Linked DNA regions of Skermanella sp. TT6. The protein of the gene in region 2 binds, or shares a complex with, the protein of the main gene of each other region. Links are inferred from orthologs where the notes say so. Each region holds a gene or a part of one and is shown on either strand. Other genes may lie near its edges.

The links. The genes of interacting proteins can lie anywhere in the genome.
Region 1: the proteins of IGS68_RS25755 (region 2) and IGS68_RS00555 are in contact, whole or in part, in a solved structure (PDB 2NS1), measured with the Escherichia coli proteins. The link is inferred for Skermanella sp. TT6 from one-to-one orthologs.

Annotation. Positions count from the first base shown.
Region 1 is NZ_CP067420.1:125,746-129,977, reverse strand. Bases 1,460-4,232 are described here. They hold IGS68_RS00555 (P-II family nitrogen regulator), read right to left. Parts: upstream 3,129-4,232; coding sequence 2,790-3,128; downstream 1,460-2,789. Other genes in these bases: IGS68_RS00550 (UbiH/UbiF/VisC/COQ6 family ubiquinone biosynthesis hydroxylase), read left to right, coding at 3,428-4,232; IGS68_RS00560 (aminotransferase class I/II-fold pyridoxal phosphate-dependent enzyme), read right to left, coding at 1,460-2,610. Also shown: IGS68_RS00565 (DNA translocase FtsK), read right to left, coding at 1-1,334; more of IGS68_RS00560, read right to left, coding at 1,384-1,459. UniProt on the Escherichia coli protein: Involved in the regulation of nitrogen metabolism. Regulates the activity of its targets by protein-protein interaction in response to the nitrogen status of the cell.
Region 2 is NZ_CP067420.1:5,543,323-5,547,721, reverse strand. What follows is about bases 1,461-4,399. They hold IGS68_RS25755 (ammonium transporter), read right to left. Parts: upstream 3,628-4,399; coding sequence 2,293-3,627; downstream 1,461-2,292. Other genes in these bases: glgC (glucose-1-phosphate adenylyltransferase), read left to right, coding at 4,253-4,399; IGS68_RS25760 (DUF433 domain-containing protein), read right to left, coding at 1,461-2,118. Also shown: IGS68_RS25770 (transglycosylase domain-containing protein), read right to left, coding at 1-846; IGS68_RS25765 (PIN-like domain-containing protein), read right to left, coding at 965-1,420; more of IGS68_RS25760, read right to left, coding at 1,417-1,460. UniProt on the Escherichia coli protein: Involved in the uptake of ammonium/ammonia (NH(4)(+)/NH(3)). Transport is electrogenic. Following sequestration of NH(4)(+) at the periplasmic face, NH(4)(+) is deprotonated and neutral NH(3) is transported into the cytoplasm.

The sequences.
Region 1 (4,232 bases), 5.4 Mb from region 2 along the record:
ACGGGGCCGGGATGGACCTTCTGGATTTCGCCGCGGACGCCGAAATCGCCCAGGACGCCTTCCAGCATCACCGCGTTCTGCCGCAGGGCATCGTCGTCGAGGGTGCTCGGCTTGGCCGAGGGATCGGGCTCCTGGAGCAGGTCCAGAGGCGGCAGCTCGTAGTCGGTTTCCGGGAACAGTTCGAGCATCGGCTCGCGCTGGCCGGACGGCTTGCCGGCCACCGGCTTCGGCCCGGGCGTGGGCTTGACCACGGAAACCGGCCTGGGCGGCTTGGGGGGGTCGTCGACACCGTCGTCGCCGAGGTCGGCACCGGTTTCCGGATCGTCGGCCTCCCCGTCGTCCAGGCGCGGCGGCTTGCGGACTCCGCGCGTGGACCGGGACCTGGGCGGGCGGGCATCGGCTTCCGCCTCGTCCTCCCCATCCGGCCGGCCGAAGCCGAACAGCCCCGCCAATCCCCCCGGCCCGCCAAGGCCGCCGAGGCCGGGGCGGTCGCGCAGCAGGCCGGAAGCCTCGCGCGCCGCCTGTCCGGCCCTGCCGCCGGCCTCCCGGGCGCCGCGCCCGGCGGCGCCGACGGCCCAGCCCACGCTGCGGGCGCCGTCGCGCCAGTCGCGGAGCGAGAGGCCGAGGGCCACGATGACCGAGACGACCGAGACGCCGCCCGAGATCGTCGCGAGCAGGGGCCGGTCCAGTCCCTCGATCAGCCCACCGGTCAGCCTGGAAAGCGCCGTCAGCAGGATGTCGCCGGCGGTACCGCCGAGATGGCCGTGGGTGAGCTGCCATCCGGGAAACGCCGGGACCTGGGCGAAGAAGGTCGAGGCCGTCAGCACGCCGACGACCGTCATCAGGACCCGCAGCACGATCCGGCTCAGCCCCCGGTGGCTCATGATCCGGAGTCCCCACGCCATGACGATGGCGCCCAGAAGGTAGGAGGCGATGCCCAGCCACTGCATCAGCAGGTCGGCGGCATAGGCGCCGGTCAGACCGAGCACGTTGCCGATCTTCGGGTTGGCCTCCGGGTTGACCGCGGTGTTCCAGGAGGGGTCGCCCCGATCGTAGGTCAGCAGCACCAGGACGAGCAGCAGCCCGATGGAGGTCAGGGCCAGGCCGACGCCCTCGACCGCCCGCTGCCGGATGAAGTCCCGGGCCGCCGGAGGAAGCAGCGGCGCCTTGGCGCGGCCCCCGACGGACCGGCCGCCGGACGCCCCGGCGGTCCGTCCGGTGCCGGCCCTGCCGGCGGAACCGGGGCCGGCGGAACCGCGGCCGGCGGTGGACCGCCCACCGGAAACGCCGCCGGACGGGGCGGCGGAACTTGATGCGGCGGTACGGGACGCCATGGGGACCTTGCTCTTCCTTGGTGCTGCGCGGGGTCTTGCCGGGTCAGGTTTAGAGGATTTTGGCGATCCGTGTACAGGCTTCCGCGACCGTGGCGGCATCATGGACCAATGCTATACGAATAAAGGAGGAGCCGCGGTTGACGCCGTCGGCATCGGGGCGGGTGAGATAGGCGCCGGGGAGTACCTTGATGCCTCCCTCCCGCCACAGGGTGGCGGCGGCGGCCTCGCCGTCGCCCACGTCGAGCCAGAGGAAGAATCCGCCGGCCGGCCGGTAGAAGCCGAATCGCCCGTCCAGGGCGGACTCGGCGGCGTCGAACTTCGCGCGGTAGAGGGCCCGGTTCTCGACCACGTGGACGTCGTCGTCCCACAGCGCCGCCGCGGCCGCGAGGGCCGGCAGCGGCGTGCCGGCGATCGAGTAGCTGCGCAGGCGGGAGAACAGGGCGATCAGGTCGGGGTCCCCCGCCACGAACCCGGACCGCAGGCCCGCGGCGTTCGACCGCTTGGACAGAGAGTGGAAGACCAGCAGGTTGGCAAGCCCGCCGCCCGACGCTTCCCCCCGCGCCTGCAGGGCCGCCGCCACTTCCAGCACGCCGGTCGGCGCCTCGGCGTCGTAGATCTCGGCGTAGCATTCGTCGACCGCCAGGACGAAACCGTGCCGGCGCGCAAGACCGATCGCGCGCGTCAGATAGGACCGGTCGGCGACGGCGCCCTGGGGGTTGGACGGCGTGCACAGATAGAACAGCGCCGTGCGGTCCAGCAGTTCGGGCGACAGCGCGTCCAGGTCGGGCAGGAAACCGGTCTCGCGGGTGGTGGTGAGGAACACCGCTTCGGCCCCGGCCATGACGGCCGCCCCCTCGTAGGCCGCGTAGAACGGGTTGGGCAGCAGCACGGCCGGCCTCATGCCGGCCTTCGATTCCGGCACGGCGAGCAGGGCCGCCAGGAACAGCGCCTCCCGCGTGCCGGCGACCGGCAGCACCATGCGGTCCGGCTCGACCATGCCGGCGGGGAGGCCGTAGCGCCGGTCGAGCCAGCGGGCGGCGGCCGCCCGGAACTCCGGCGTGCCCGCGACCGGAGGGTATTTGCCCCAGAGATGCGCCTGGGTGCGCAGCACCTCGTCGATCAGGGCGGGCGGCGCGTGCTGCGGCTCCCCGACCGACATGACGACGGGCTCCGCGTTCGCGCGCGGCGTGATCCCGGCCAGCAGCGCGGCAAGCCGGGTGAAGGGATAATCGCTCAACCGGCCGAGCCGATCGTTCACGAGCGGAGAAGACAGCATGCCGGTCGATCCCGGAGGTTCGTACAAAACGTAAACGAGTGTAGCCGCGGCATGCCGCGCGTACAAGCGGGGGCCTCGCAGAAAGAAGGCCCGGCGGAACTGCCATTCCGCCGGGCCACCCCACTCCGACCCGCCCCGCTCCCATCCGCCGGGAGCCGCCGGCGGGACGACCGCCCTCCTTAGAGCGCCTCTCCGTTGGTTTCGCCGGTGCGGATGCGTACGGCCTGGGCGATCTCGAGGACGAAGATCTTCCCGTCGCCGATCCGGCCGGTGTTGGCGGCCTTCTGGATCGCTTCGACGACCTGCTCCGCCAGTTCGTCGGTGACCGCGACCTCCACCTTTACCTTGGGCAGGAAGCTGACCGAATACTCGGCGCCGCGGTAGATCTCGGTCTGTCCCTTCTGCCGGCCGAATCCCTTGACCTCGCTGACCGTCAGGCCCTGGATGCCCAGCGACGTCAGGGACTCGCGCACCTCGTCGAGCTTGAACGGTTTGATGATCGCCACTATGAGTTTCATGAACTGTTTTCCCTTGTTCTCATCGCCGAACGAAGCCCGTCCGCTGGTCCCCCGCGCGGCCCCCAGCCGGGCGGCCGTCCGGTGGTCCGCATGCGACCCCACTGGCCTGCAGGTTTTCAAGAAGCATGCCGGGCGGGCATATCCCGCGAAAGTCTCACGGATGCCGCCATCCACCTATGGCTTTCGGAATGGCTGCTTATTTCATGGACGAAGTACGCCTATTTTTTGAGCAATCAAGAACCGGCTGCGCCATAAAGACACGCTGGACATCCGGTTCGGGCGGGACGATTTTCAAGGACATGACGATATCAGATCCCGTACGGCCCGCGACGGCCGCACAAAGCACCGACTCCGCCGACCTGACGACGGAGGTGGTGATCGTGGGCGGCGGCCTGGCCGGCCTGACCCTGGCGGCGGCCCTGGCGACCGCCGGCGTGCTGGTGGTATGCCTGGACCGCGACACTCCGCCCGCGCAGATGGAGACGGACTTCGACGGCAGGACGACCGCGCTGGCCTTCTGCTCCAAGCAGGTGCTGGACGGTGCCGGGGTCTGGCGCCACATGGCCGACGACGCCGAGCCGATCCTGGACATCCGGGTGGTCGACCAGGAGTCGCCCCTGTTCCTCCACTACGACCACCAGGACGTCGGCATCGGCCCGTTCGGCTGGATCGCGGACAACATCGTCATTCGCCGCGCCCTTTTCGCCCGCATCGCCGAACTGCCAGGGCTGCGTCACATCGCCCCGGCCGCCGTCACCCGGATCGAGCGCGACGCCCGCGCCGCGAAGGTCTTCCTGGCCGACGGGCGGACCGTGACGGCGAAGCTGGTGATCGGCGCCGACGGCCGGAACTCGCTCTGCCGCCGGTCGGCCGGCATCGGCGTGACGACCTGGACCTATGATCAGAGCGCCATGATCTGCAACATCGCGCACGACCTGCCCCATGGCGGCGTCGCGGTCGAGAAGTTCCTGCCCGGCGGCCCCTTCGCGATCCTGCCGCTGACCGGCAACCGCTCGTCCATCGTCTGGAGCGAGCGGAAGTCCCTGGTGCCGACCTTCATGGGCCTGTCGGACGAGGCCTTCACCGCGGAACTCCAGCGGCGGA
Region 2 (4,399 bases):
CATCGCCTCGATGTCGGCCTGGGTGATGTAGCCGGCGTCGAGCATGGCGGCGATGACCACGCCGGCCCGCTCGGCCGCGCGGTCGGGATTGGCCGCCGGCGAATAGCGCGACGGCGCCTTGAGCAGGCCGGCCAGGATGGCCGCCTCGCGCAGGTTGACCTCGGTCGCCGGCTTGTTGAAATAGGTCTGCGCCGCGGCATCGACGCCGTAGGTGCCGGCGCCCAGGTAGACCCGGTTCAGGTAGGCGGTCAGGATCTGGTTCTTGGAATAGGTCCTCTCCAGCCAGATCGCCAGGATCGCCTCCTGGACCTTGCGGCCCATGGTGCGGTCGGGCGTCAGGAACAGGTTCTTGGCGAGCTGCTGGGTGATGGTGGAGCCGCCCTGCACGACGCGCCCGGCCTGGAAATTGACGAAGGCGGCCCGGACCAGGCCGATCGGATCGATCCCGAAATGGCTGAAGAAGCGCCTGTCCTCGGTCGCCAGCACGGCATGGACCAGGTGCGGCGGCAGGTCGGCGGCATTGATCGTGGTGCCGTGGATGTCGCCGTAGCGCTCGATCGTGCTGCCGTCGGCGGCCAGCACGGTGACGGCCGGCCGGCGCTCGGCCTGGGCCACCTGGGACACGTCGGGCAGGTCGTAGGCGAAATACGCGACCACGGATGCTCCGGCCACGCCGGCCCAGATCGCGCCGACCACGGCCCAGCTTCCCAGCACCCGGAGGATCGACCGCCGGGCGACCGGGACGGCGGAGCTCTTGCGGTCACGCGCCCGTTGCCTGCCCGTGTCGCGGCCGGCGGATGCCTTGCGGGATGATCGGTCGGCCGGCCGTTCTGGAGGTTTGCTCAAGGTGATCGTTCGGAGGTTGCCTGTCCACACCGACACGATGCCTGATCAAGGCGGCAATTTCACGGCATTATCGGCCGGGCTTGCGATGGAACTTCAGGAAAGGGGTGGCGCGGGTCGATCACGCCGGCTCGGAAATGCGGGCTCTCGCTCGGTCTGCCTTGCTGGGTTTGACGATATGCTCGTTCAAGGCATGATTGCCGAAATCCCGGGGTACGACCCAGATGCTCCCCCGTGGCGCCGTTTCATAGGCGGTTTGCAGCTTCGGCCACCAGAACAGGATATGGGCGGCTTGGAAATGCCTCTTCGCTCCCGCCCAGTCACTCGGCAAGAAAATCGCGACCAGACTTGTTTGCCTGATCGCGGTGACGACACGCTCCCGTTTCAACATCCTGCGATCGCCTGACAATATGCCGGCTCCGCCGTCACTGGCGAAGCGCTCGATCCAATATTCGTCCTCGCTGCCGCCCAGTTGGAGTTCTCGCACGCTGCACAACGTGCAGGAACGCGGGAGCGCTATTTCATGAACGGCACGCAGAATCCTGGGCGAGACATGTTCGTCCGCACAGATCCTCACGCCGCCAGCGCAATCTCGAACTCGACTGCCTCCTTTACGAGGGAAGCGTCCACGTCGTACCAGTCGCTTACGGCGTCGAGGTCGAATTCTTCCGCCTTCCACGCCCGGAAGAGCGTCGAGGTCGGCATGCGGACCTGCTCGACGCATGGCTGGCCGAAAGATATTCGCGGGTCCAGGACGATGTTTGGGAACTCCGACGGACGGGGATGCCATCGTTCGGCAAGCCCCGTGGACGGATCGAAGTCGACACCCTTGGCCAGGGTCGCTTCCAGCACCTCGTACATCGCATACTGGCTGTGTATCAGGTCCAATAATCTGCGATCACCGGTTTCCTCGGCGGATTGCATGAAGATCCGCCGGCGGTCGGTCATGAACCTGATGTTGGACATCGCGAAGGGATGCTGACGCTTCAACTCACGGCGTGCCGCCTCAGCGGCTTTCCGAAGGCTTTGCAGGGATACGCCTTCCTTCCGGAAGTGATCTATGAAGCGGGTTTCCAGGAGATCCCAGAAACCCAGTTCCTGGGCGCCGCCGATGGTCGCGTACTGACGCCGGATGATGGGTTCCGTCCGACTGCTGTATCCGGAAACCCATCCACGGATGCGCTCGGCACTGTCGATCCCAAGCAGGCGCGCCGCCTCCTTCAGCGTATAGGAGCCGCCGGCCAGTGGATCCCGCTCTTTCAGCAAAGCGCCCAAGACAAGCTCCGATACGCCGTCCGGCACCCGTCGTGCCCTTGTTTACAATCGCCACCTGTGGTGTGTCAATGATTCTATCTTTTCCGGAACAAAAAGCAAAAAGAAACCGCCGCCGGGGCTCCCCCCGGCGGCGGCTTGAACTTGCTTGCTTGCGCCCGGGTCGGGCAGCCGGGGTCAGTGGACCGCTTCGCCGTGCAGGGCGAGGTCGAGGCCTTCGCGCTCGACGTCCTCGCTGACCCGCAGGCCGACGACCACGTCGATCACCTTCAGCAGGACGAAGGAGGCGACGGCGCTCCACACGATGGTGGCGGCGATGCCCCAGAGCTGGGTCACGACCTGGGCGCCGTTGCCTTCCAGCAATCCCGGATAGCCGCCGATGGCTTCCTTGGCGAAGACGCCGGTCAGGACCGCGCCGACGATGCCGCCGACGCCGTGGACCCCGAAGGCGTCCAGGCTGTCGTCATAGCCCAGCATGTACTTGAGGCTGGTGGCGCCCCAGAAGCAGACCACGCCGGAGACGATGCCGATGACCAGGGCGCCGCCCGCGTCGACGAAGCCCGAGGCCGGGGTGATGGCGACCAGCCCGCCGATGGCGCCCGAGATGATGCCGAGCACGCTCGGCTTGCCCTTGGCGATCCACTCGGCGAACATCCAGGCCAGGGCCGCGGCCGCGGCGGCGACCATGGTGACCAGCATCGCCATGCCGGCGCGGCCGTTGGCGGCGCCGGCCGAACCGGCGTTGAAGCCGAACCAGCCCACCCAAAGCAGCGAGGCGCCGATCAGGCTGAGCACCAGGTTGTTCGGGACGAAATGCTCGGTCGGGTAGCCGCGGCGCTTGCCGACGACGATGGCCGCGACCAGGCCGGCGATGCCGGCATTGATGTGGACGACGGTGCCGCCGGCGAAGTCCAGCACGCCGTCCGCGAACAGGAAGCCGTTCGGGTGCCAGACCCAGTGGGCGACCGGGGCATAGACCAGGATCGACCAGAAGCCGGTGAACAGCAGCATGGCCGAGAACTTCATGCGGTCGGCGAAGGCGCCGGTGATCAGCGCCGGGGTGATGATCGCGAAGGTCATCTGGAACATCACGAACACCGATTCGGGGATCGTGAAGGCGACCGGGGTCTCCAGCCCGGCGCCCAGCGTGAACGGCGCGGACATGTCCATGCCGGCCATCAGCACCTTGGAGAAGTCGCCGAAATAGGCGTTCCCGTTGCCGAACGCGATGCTGTACCCGACCAGCACCCACAGCACGGCGACGAGGCAGCAGATCGCGAAGCTCTGCATCACGGTGGCCAGCAGGTTCATCTTGCGGACCATGCCGCCGTAGAACAGGGCCAGGCCCGGGATGGTCATCATCAGGACCAGCGCGGTCGAGGTCAGCATCCAGGCGGTATCGCCCGTGTCGATGGTGGGGGCTTCGGTCTGGGCCAGCGCGCCGGCCGGCAAGGCGACCGCTCCCAGAATCGCCGCAAGCAGCGGAACAGCGAAGGCAAACAGACGGCTCATTCTAGACTCATCCTCTCGATCAGTTCGACACGGCCCGCTCGATCTCATGGCCCGGATCGGCGGTGCGGTCCGGAGCCTGATCCTGTGACGGGTTCGGGCGGCGGGCATCGGCAAGACCGGCCGAGGCCCGAAGGCCCGCCCAGCGTTTCAAGATCCGTGCCGCTCGAAAAATGAGCAGTTTCGGCGGATAACACGCCGACGCCCGCGCACGGGCCGGGCAGCGGACGGGATCGGAACCCGAGGTTTGCCCAAAAAATGGGCGATAATCCGGGGTCCGTCGGGAACGAAGAAACCGGAAACAAAGGGCAAAACGTGCCCCGACTTTGTCATAATTCTTCGGGACCAAGACCGTTTCGGAAAGCCGCCTAAAATTCAGGCAGTTCTGGCCGCCGACAATCCGTTTCGCCCGCCGGTACTTCGGCAACCGCCCTGTGCACTCCCTCGTTGAGTTGGCTCCCGGCACCGAGATGTGGCAGGGTGGCGGCAGGGACGCGTCCGCGCCCGAGGCGCCGCCCGCCCCAGGCCCGGTCCGGAACCGCGTCCGACGAGAAGGTCTCCCAGCGAGGGTCCTCACACAGGGTCCCCCAAACAGGGTCCCCCAAACAGGGTCAAGGAGAAACCCACCGTGGCTATCGAACGTGAACTGCGGATCGCGCCGCGACGCGCCATCGCGCTGGTGCTTGCCGGGGGGCGGGGCAGCCGCCTGAAGCAGCTCACCGACCGGCGCGCCAAGCCGGCGGTCCATTTCGGCGGCAAGTTCCGCATCATCGAT